3 regions of the Mesorhizobium album genome follow, and region 3 is predicted to be linked to each of the others. Evidence: riboswitches for the same ligand, from Rfam matches in the RefSeq annotation. Region 3 holds a riboswitch; each other region holds the start of a gene.
What was found. A riboswitch is a leader RNA that binds a small molecule or an ion and turns the genes downstream of it on or off. The one in region 3 is predicted to bind thiamine pyrophosphate.
Positions count from the first base shown of each region.

Region 1: another riboswitch for thiamine pyrophosphate. It lies ahead of thiC (phosphomethylpyrimidine synthase ThiC); the one in region 3 lies ahead of thiC (phosphomethylpyrimidine synthase ThiC).
Region 2: another riboswitch for thiamine pyrophosphate. It lies ahead of thiB (thiamine ABC transporter substrate binding subunit); the one in region 3 lies ahead of thiC (phosphomethylpyrimidine synthase ThiC).

Region 1 is NZ_JAVIIW010000024.1:19,003-22,257, reverse strand. It holds gene RFN28_RS20250 (Fic family protein) at 1-915, shown strand, start outside; gene RFN28_RS20245 (hypothetical protein) at 900-1,055, shown strand; TPP riboswitch at 1,251-1,366, shown strand; gene thiC (phosphomethylpyrimidine synthase ThiC) at 1,471-3,255, shown strand, end outside.
Region 2 is NZ_JAVIIW010000012.1:39,311-42,565, reverse strand. It holds gene thiP (thiamine/thiamine pyrophosphate ABC transporter permease) at 1-566, opposite strand, end outside; gene thiB (thiamine ABC transporter substrate binding subunit) at 813-1,823, opposite strand; TPP riboswitch at 1,866-1,982, opposite strand; gene RFN28_RS12415 (thiamine diphosphokinase) at 2,129-2,773, shown strand; gene RFN28_RS12410 (ABC-F family ATP-binding cassette domain-containing protein) at 2,775-3,255, shown strand, end outside.
Region 3 is NZ_JAVIIW010000005.1:181,048-184,302, reverse strand. It holds gene RFN28_RS06565 (hypothetical protein) at 171-434, shown strand; partial or broken gene RFN28_RS34830 (hypothetical protein) at 753-1,315, shown strand; TPP riboswitch at 1,462-1,577, shown strand; gene thiC (phosphomethylpyrimidine synthase ThiC) at 1,682-3,255, shown strand, end outside.

The DNA.
Region 1 (3,255 bases), on a different contig from region 3:
CGCATAAAGGACAATCTCCCCGGTACGCCTGAGTTCTGCCCTTTGGTGTTCCGCACCAAGACGCTCGAAAAATTCATCGGCCTTGAGCTGCCGCGACGCGCGGCGGCAATCGTAGCGGACGTGCCGCGAGACCTCCTTGCTCGGACCGCCGCCTTTCTTTTGCTCAAAGACTCCCGATCAAGCTACGCCATCGAGGGCGAGCGCCCGCCGGAAGATCGCATCCAACGCTGGGGCCGCGCTATCGCCGAAGCTGGCCGGCAACCGATCGATCGCGATGAGCTGCTTCGTCTGCAAAGAATTGTCCTCGGCGATGCCCGTTTCGTGAGACTTGGCTTTCGAAAGGAGGGAGGCTTCGTCGGTGCGCATGACCGCGAAAACCGCATGCCCCTGCCCGATCACATCAACGCTCGACCTGAGGACCTGCCAAGACTTATCGACGGGATGGGCACTTTCGACCAAGGCCCCGCAAAAAATCTCGATCCGGTTGTGGCCGCCGCAATCCTCGCCTTCGGCTTTGTCTACGTCCATCCGTTCGAGGATGGAAACGGGCGCATTCATCGTTACCTAATCCACCACGTCCTCGCCATGCGCGGCTTCAATCCGCCGGGGGTAGTGTTGCCCGTTTCGGCCGCGATCCTGGACCAAATCGACGAGTACAGGCGCGTGCTCGAGAGCTATTCGCAGCGCCTCCTGCCACTGGTCGAATGGGAACCGACGCCGCAATTCAACGTCCGGGTGCTGAATGACACCGGGGATTTCTACCGCTTCTTTGATGCAACCCCGCACGCCGAATTCCTCTATGCCTGCGTTCAGCGAACCATCGAACGGGATCTTCCCAGCGAAACCGCGTTCTGCAGCTCTACGATCAGTTCCGGCAACATGTGGATGCCTTTATCGACATGCCCGAGCGGCTGATCGATCTGCTCTTCCGTTTCCTCCACCAGAACGGCGGCCAGCTATCGAACCGCGCCCGCGAAAAGGAATTCGCCGCGCTGACGAATGACGAGGCAGAGCGGATCGAGGCGATCTACGCGCAAACCTTTGGCGCCGATTGAAGGCGTGATCATCGCAAGAATCGAACTTACAGTCCGGTGATTTGACAATCTTCTTATCCCTTCTCCGCTCTGTTCTCGGGCGCGCGATTTGTCGCCGCCATGTGCGCGATCTTTTCCGACGAGTTTGATCAGCCGCCGATCAGCGCTGCGGCCTGAAGGCGCTTGACAAAGCGGCGCCGGCCCGGTCAGTTTGAAAGCATTCACCAGGGGAGTCCCGGCAAGGGGCTGAGATACTGCTGGCTTTGCGGCGCAGTGACCCGTTGAACCTGATCCAGTTCATACTGGCGTAGGGACGGTGCAAGCGCTTGTGGGCGTTCATGCCCGAAGACCTGTCTCAAGCAGGCCTACCAAAAGCGTCTTTTCATCCTTCCGGCACAGAACTGGGTCTCCAATGCAACGAGCAAAGGAGCCTCAAATGAATGCCCTGACCCCGACCGTATCGACGGGACCGCTGCCGGCGTCGCGGAAGATCCACAAGTCCGGCGTTCTCCATCCGCATATCAAGGTGCCGATGCGCGAGATCGCGGTCCACCCGACTGCCGGTGAGCCGCCGGTGACGGTGTACGATCCGTCAGGCCCCTATACCGACCCCGCGATCGAAACCGATATCGAGAGGGGGCTTGCCCGCCATCGGCAGGACTGGATCGTGGCACGCGGCGATGTCGAATCCTATGACGGCCGCCATGTCAGGCCGGAAGACAACGGACTTGCGACAGGCGAGCGCCTGACGCCGGAACTTCCCACCCGCAACCGTCCGCTGCGAGCAAAGGCCGGCAAGGCGGTAACGCAGCTTGCCTATGCGCGCGCCGGGATCATCACGCCCGAGATGGAATTCGTGGCCATCCGCGAGAACCTTGGCCGAGAGATGCTGCGGAGCAGGTTGCAACAGGATGGGGAAGCGTTCGGCGCGTCGATCCCGGACTTCGTCACGCCGGAATTCGTACGCGACGAGATGGCGCGCGGCCGCGCGATCATTCCCGCCAACATCAACCATCCCGAAAGCGAGCCGATGATCATCGGCCGCAATTTCCTGGTGAAGATCAACGCCAATATCGGCAATTCCGCCGTCACCTCTTCGATGCCCGAAGAGGTCGAAAAGATGGTCTGGGCGATCCGCTGGGGCGCCGATACCGTCATGGATCTGTCGACGGGCCGCAACATCCACAACATTCGCGAATGGATCGTGCGCAATGCGCCGGTGCCGATCGGCACGGTGCCGCTCTACCAGGCGCTGGAAAAGGTGGGCGGCGTTGCCGAGGATCTGAGTTGGGAAGTCTATCGCGACACGTTGATCGAGCAGGCTGAGCAGGGGGTCGACTATTTCACCATCCACGCCGGTGTGCGGCTGCACTACATCCCGCTGACGGTTGGACGGGTTACCGGCATCGTCAGCAGGGGCGGCTCGATCATGGCGAAATGGTGCCTGCACCATCATCGCGAAAGCTTCCTCTATGAGCATTTCGAGGAGATCTGCGACATCGCCAGAGCCTATGACGTCTCCTTCTCGCTCGGCGACGGCCTTCGTCCCGGCTCGATCGCCGACGCCAATGACCGAGCCCAGTTCGCCGAGTTGGAAACGCTTGGCGAATTGACGAAGATCGCCTGGGCAAAGGACTGCCAGGTGATGATCGAGGGCCCTGGCCATGTTCCCATGCACAAGATCAAGCAGAATATGGACAAGCAGCTCGCCGTCTGTGGCGAAGCGCCATTCTACACGCTGGGGCCGCTGACCACGGACATAGCGCCGGGCTATGACCACATCACCTCGGGAATCGGCGCCGCCATGATCGGCTGGTTCGGCACGGCGATGCTCTGCTATGTGACGCCGAAGGAACATCTCGGCCTGCCGGACCGCAACGATGTCAAGACCGGCGTGATCACCTACAAGATAGCCGCGCACGCCGCGGATCTCGCCAAGGGGCATCCGGCGGCGAAGATCCGCGACGACGCGCTTTCGCGGGCGCGGTTCAAGTTCCGCTGGGAAGACCAGTTCAACCTGTCGCTCGATCCCGAGACGGCGCGCTCGTTCCACGACGAGACCTTGCCCAAGGAAGCGCACAAGCTGGCGCATTTCTGCTCGATGTGCGGGCCGAAATTCTGCTCCATGCGCATCTCCCACGACATTCGCGCCGAAGCCCAGAAGGAGGGGATGGCGGCCATGGCGGAGAAGCATCGCGCAGGCGGCGATCTCTACATACCC
Region 2 (3,255 bases), on a different contig from region 3:
CATTCGATCAGCCGCAACGCCGGCCAGGCGCCCATGCCGAGCTGGCTCGCCAGCCGCCACTGGTCGGTCGGCACGGCGCCGAGCGCCTCCAGAAACAGCCGCGTGGCAAGCGGCAGGTTGAAGAAGACATGGGCGACCAGGATGCCGGAAAGCCCGTAGACGCCCGGCCATTCCCCGCCGCCGAGCGCACCGAGGACACCCGCGAAATAGCCGGCATGGCCATAGAGCGCCAACACGCCCAGCGCCGCGACGATCGCCGGCAGCGCCAGCGGCACGGTGAAGAGCTGCAGGATCAGGCGACGACCGGGAAAGCCCGGATGCCTGGACAAGGCGCGCGCCACCAATAGCGCCGGCCCGACCGACAGCAGTGTCGACAGCAGCGCCTGCCAGAGCGTGAAGCGGGCGACGCGCAAGAGATAGCCGTCGAAGGCGGCGAAAGCACCTGACGGATCGCGCGCGCCTTCGAGGACGAGGCCGGCAAAGGCGCCGCCGATGAGCACGACGATTGCCGCAAGGGCGATGATGCCGGCGGTGATACGGGAGTCAGAGCGCGGCGCGGACTGCACGCTGCACCGCCGGGGCAGGGTCGGAAACTAGCGAACGCCGTGTTCCTTCGCGCCCCCCTCTGTCCTGCCGGACATCTCCCCCACTAGGGGGGAAATTGGCTGTCATCGCGGCTTTCGCCAATCTCCAAGGTCGCAGGACGGTGCGGGGCGCCAAAGCTGCCGATCTCCCCCCTTGTGGGGGAGATGTCCGGCAGGACAGAGGGGGGCGCCGTAGAGCGATCATCTTCGATAGATAGCTAAATCCGGCTACTTGCTCATCGCCGCCAGCCACTCATCCACCCAGGCCTTGCGATTGGCGGCGACCTCCTCGGGGCTGAACAGCAGGGTCTTGGCCGGCTTCACCAGCTTGTCGAAGGCCGGGTTGAGCGGCTTGTCGGTCTTGCCGGCCGGGAACATCCAGTTGGTCTCCGGGATGACATCCTGGAATTTCGGTCCGGTCATGAAGGCGATGAATTTTTCCGCCAACGGGTTCTTGGCGCCGGTTTTGGTGACGCCGGCGACCTCGATCTGCAGATACTCGCCCTCCTCGAAGGAGGCGGCCTGGTAGCGCTCGGTGTTCTCGGCCACCATGTGGTAGGCCGGCGAGGTGGTGTAGGAGAGCACCATCGGCGCTTCGCCCTTGGTGAACAGGCCATAAGCCTCGCTCCAGCCCGGCGTCACGGTGAGCACTTTCGATTTGAGCTTGGCCCAGGCTTCCGGCGCCTTGTCGCCATAGACCGACTTCACCCAGAGCAGCAGGCCGAGGCCCGGCGTCGAGGTGCGCGGATCCTGGATGACGATCTTGTCGGCAGCACTGCCCTCGACCAGCGCCTTCAGGCTTTTTGGCGGGCTCTTCAGCTTTTCAGTGTCGTAGACGACGGCGAAATAGCCGTAATCGAAGGGCACGAAAATGTCGTCGTTCCAACCGCCGGGCACGTTGATGCCGGACACCGCGTCGTGCGGCGCGAACAGGCCGCTCGCCTTGGCGTCCGCGGTCAGGTTGGTGTCGAGGCCGAGCACGATGTCAGCCTTGGTGCCGGCGCCCTCCAGCTTGACGCGATTGAGCAGCGCCACACCGTCGGCCACCGAGACGAATTCGAGATCGCAGCCGCATTCGGCTTCGAATTCCTTCTTCACCGCGGGTCCAGGACCCCAGTCGGCGGTGAAGCTTTCATAGGTGTAGACGGTGAGCTTGTCCTTCGCCTCGGCTGGCCCGACGCCTGCCAGAAGCGAAACCAGGCCGGTTGCTAAAATGAGCTGGGACAACAACGAGCGCATCGGCGCCTCCTTCGTTCATGTTAAAGGAATTGAGGCGCCGGATGGTCCGAAACGTCTAATCCCTCCGCCGGTACAAACCGGATCAGGTTCAGCGGGTTGGCTTTTGCTGCCTCTCAGCCGGTTCGCGAAAGTCAGCGTCCGGCACCCCGTTAGAGCGTCTCGAGACATAGGCCCGGCCGAAGCGGCGCGCAAGCGGAAGTTGCCGGGCATCCGATGCATCGCGGCTTGTTCTGGAACGCAGCGCCGTTCCGTTTGGATGCGGCCCGGCTTCCGTTTCGCGGGCGAGGCTGGTAAGGGCGACGCCCATGGGCACATTCACCATCCTGCTTGGCGGCGAGCTCGTCCGCACGCCTCGGCTCGAGCGCCAGATCGAAGGCTCCCGCGTCATCGCCGCCGATGCCGGCATCGGCCATGCCCGCATGCTGGGCCTGGTTCCCGAGCTCTGGGTCGGCGACTTCGATTCGGTGCCGCCGGACCTGCCTGACCATCTGGCCGCCGTGCCGCGAAAGATCTTCCCGGCCGAGAAGGACATGACCGACGGCGAGCTGGCCATTGCCGAGGCGCTCGCGCGCGGCGCCACCAGCCTGGTGCTGGCCGGCGCCTTCGGCGGTAAGCGCGCCGACCATGCCTTCCTGCACCTGGCGCTTGGGCTTCGGCTGGCCGAGGCAGGCACGACGGTCCTGTTATCCAGCGGCGCGCAGGAGGGCGTGCCCATCCTGCCCGGCAAAGCCGGCTTCGACTATGCCGATGGCATGCTGTTCTCGGTGCTCGGCTTCTCCGATCTCACCGGCCTGACGGTCACGGGCGCCAAATGGCCGCTCGACCGCGTCGACGTGGCGTTCGGCTCCTCGCTCACTATATCAAACGAGGTCAAGGGCCGGCTCGAGATCGCGCTCAAGCGTGGCCGGGCGCTGCTGCTTGCCCATCCCTATCCTCTTCCCGAAAGCTGACATGGCTCCGCCACTTCTCAATCTCGACGGCATAAAACTGACCTTTGGCGACACGCCGCTGCTCGATGGCGCGGCACTCAGTGCCTCCGCCGGCGAGAAGATCGCGCTGGTCGGCCGCAACGGCTCGGGCAAGTCGACGCTGCTCAAGATCGCCGCCGGGCTGATCGAGCCGCAGGACGGCGAGGTGTTCCGCCAGCCTTCCGCGACCGTTCGCTACCTGCCGCAAATGCCCGACATGGACGGCTTTGCCAGTGTGCGCGCCTACGTCGAGGCAGGCCTTGGGCCCGCCGACGACCCACATCGCGCCACCTATCTGATGGAGCATCTCGGCCTGACCGGCGAGGAATGGCCAAGCGACCTTTCCGGTGGCGAGGCGCGCCGCGCCGCGCTTGCCCGCGTCATGGCACCGGAACCCGACATTCTGCTGCTCGACGAACCGACCAATCATCTCGACCTGTCGGTCATCGAATGGCTGGAAGAGG
Region 3 (3,255 bases):
TCGGCATCATATCGGCTTGATCGACAAAATTGACAGGCGGCCGAAACCAATTGTGGCATGAATGCGGCATTCAGTTGCGGTTCAGCTTGCATCTCATATAAGCTCTCACGCAAAGGGCGAGAATGCCTTGCGAAATCGAACAGAGGCGGTGTGAGAACACCGGAATTGCAATGTGGAAGTCTGTCGTTGCCGCCATCGCTTTGCTGGCCATTGGCGGTTCGGCTTTTGCCGCCAGCGCGGTCAACAAGGACGCCCAGACGCGGACGTTGATCGTGACCGAAGGCGGCGGCAAAACCGAGCTGGCGCTGGCCGCCGGCGAGACGGTGGAGTTCTGCCCGAATGGCTGCTTCGTCACCCTTCCCAATGGTGACCTCGAAGCGCTGACCGGTTCCGAAACGGTCGAGATCTCGGGCGGCGTTGCTCGCATCAAGTAAAAAACCGAAACACGATCGACAAAGGCCGGGCGGATGTCCGGCCTTTTATCGTTTCTGGTAGCCGCCGCTAAACGACGACTCCGGAAATACTGTCTGCACAGCGCGCTGCAACCGGGCGTTTTAACGTTCGCTCCGCCATCTCCCGTTATATCCGTTGCCAGGACGCTGAAACACGGCGTGGGGTGAACAGGGCGGGGAAATGGACGCGCGGTCGGACAGGAACGCAATTCCGCTTGCGGTCGATCTCGATGGCACGCTGATTGCAACGGATCTTCTGTGGGAGGGCCTGTTCATCCTCCTCAAGAAGAATCCGCTTTTTTCCTCGCCTTCATGGCGCGGCCGGACAACATCGTCTTCCTCGCCGTCTTCGCCGTGCTGCTGGTTGCCTTTCGGCAGAAAGCGTGGGGGCGCTCGCCGGCTTCGCCGCTTCCTTGGTCGCCTATTTCGTCATCTCGCACTGGGCGCAGCACCCCGGCTGGTGGCCGCATCTGTGGTTCTCCAGTATCGAGCAGCACTACAACATGGACGGCTTCGAACCGCCGTTCTCGACGGCCGCCTACCTGAGGGCCTTCGCCGTTTCGGTGGTGCGCGCCGTCAACGTCGACGGCTGGGTCGGCGTCTCGGTGCTAGCGCTCGCCGGCTAGTATGGCCTCGACCGCGCCGGCTTCCGGCTCGATCGCCGCGCCGGTATCCTGCTTGCGGCACTCGTGCTCGGCGTGCTGGCGAAGTTCGCCGTCTTCCCGATCCACGACACCCGCATCTATTTCCCGAGCCTTCTGCCGTCCTTCCTGCTGCTGACCGCGCCGCTGATGGCGCTTTGGGCATCAGCCAGCCGGCGCGGTCGTGCGGCGCTGCAAGTGGTTCCCGGAGACAATTCATGAACCCGGTTTCGAGCCCTGTGCGCGTGCTTCTTTGGCTTGGCTTTCCGGCGGGCCGCACGATCTCCGACCTTCCGTCCGCAACGCAATGAGCCGCAATTGCCGGCCAAACGCGCTTGACAAGATGGCGCCGGCCCGTTCAACCTAAAGCCATTCACCAGGGGAGTCCCGGCAAGGGGCTGAGATACTGCTGGCTTTGCGGCGCAGTGACCCGTTGAACCTGATCCAGTTCATACTGGCGTAGGGACGGTGCAAGCGCTTTGCGGGCGTTCATGCCCGAAGACCTGTCTCAAGCAGGTAGATCGAAGCGTCTTTTCATCCTTCCGGCACAGAACTGGGTCTCCAATGCAACGAGCAAAGGAGCCTCAAATGAATGCCCTGACCCCGACCGTATCGACCGGACCGCTGCCGGCCTCGCGGAAGATCCACAAATCCGGCCTCCTCCATCCGCAGATCAGGGTGCCGATGCGCGAGATCGCGGTCCACCCGACTGCCGGTGAGCCGCCGGTGACGGTCTACGATCCGTCAGGCGCCTATACCGACCCCGCGATCGAAACGGACATCGACAAGGGTCTTGCCCGGCTTCGGCAGGACTGGATCGCGGCACGCGGCGATGTCGAATCCTATGACGGCCGCCATGTCAGGCCCGAGGACAACGGTTTTGCGACAGGAGAGCGACTGACGCGGGAATTTGCGATCCGCAACTGTCCGCTGAGAGCCAAGGCCGGCAAGGCGGTAACGCAGCTTGCCTATGCGCGCGCCGGGATCATCACGCCCGAGATGGAATTCGTGGCCATCCGCGAAAACCTCGGCCGCGAGATCGTGCGCGGCAGGCTGCAGCAGGACGGCGAGGCGTTCGGCGCATCGATCCCGGATTTCGTCACGCCGGAATTCGTACGCGACGAGGTGGCGCGCGGCCGCGCGATCATTCCCGCCAACATCAACCATCCCGAAAGCGAGCCGATGATCATCGGCCGCAACTTCCTGGTGAAGATCAACGCCAATATCGGCAATTCCGCCGTCACGTCCTCGATGGCCGAAGAGGTCGAAAAGATGGTCTGGGCGATCCGCTGGGGCGCCGACACGGTGATGGACCTGTCGACGGGCCGCAACATCCACAACATCCGCGAATGGATCGTGCGCAATTCGCCGGTGCCGATCGGCACGGTGCCGCTCTACCAGGCGCTGGAGAAGGTGGGCGGCGTTGCCGAGGACCTGAGCTGGGAGGTCTATCGCGACACGCTGATCGAGCAGGCCGAGCAGGGCGTCGACTACTTCACCATCCATGCCGGCGTGCGGCTGCATTACATTCCGCTGACCGTCGACCGGGTCACGGGCATCGTCTCTCGCGGCGGCTCGATCATGGCGAAATGGTGCCTGCACCATCACCGCGAAAGCTTCCTCTATGAGCATTTCGAGGAGATCTGCGATATCGCCAGAGCCTATGACGTCTCCTTCTCGCTCGGTGACGGCCTTCGTCCCGGCTCGATCGCCGATGCCAATGACCGGGCCCAATTCGCCGAACTGGAGACGCTTGGCGAACTGACGAAGATCGCCTGGGCAAAGGACTGCCAGGTGATGATCGAGGGCCCCGGCCATGTGCCCATGCACAAGATCAAACAGAATATGGACAAGCAGCTCGCCGTCTGCGGCGAAGCGCCTTTCTACACGCTGGGGCCGCTGACGACGGACATTGCGCCGGGCTATGACCACATCACATCCGGCATCGGCGCGGCCATGATCGGCTGGTTCGGCACGGCCATGCTCTGCTACGTGACGCCGAAGGAACATCTCGGCCTGCCGGATCGCAACGACGTCAAGACCGGGGTGATCACCTACAAGATTGCTGCACACGCAGCGGATCTCGCCAAGGGACACCCGGCGGCGAAGACCCGCGACGACGCGCTTTCGCGGGCACGGTTCGAGTTCCGCTGGGAAGACCA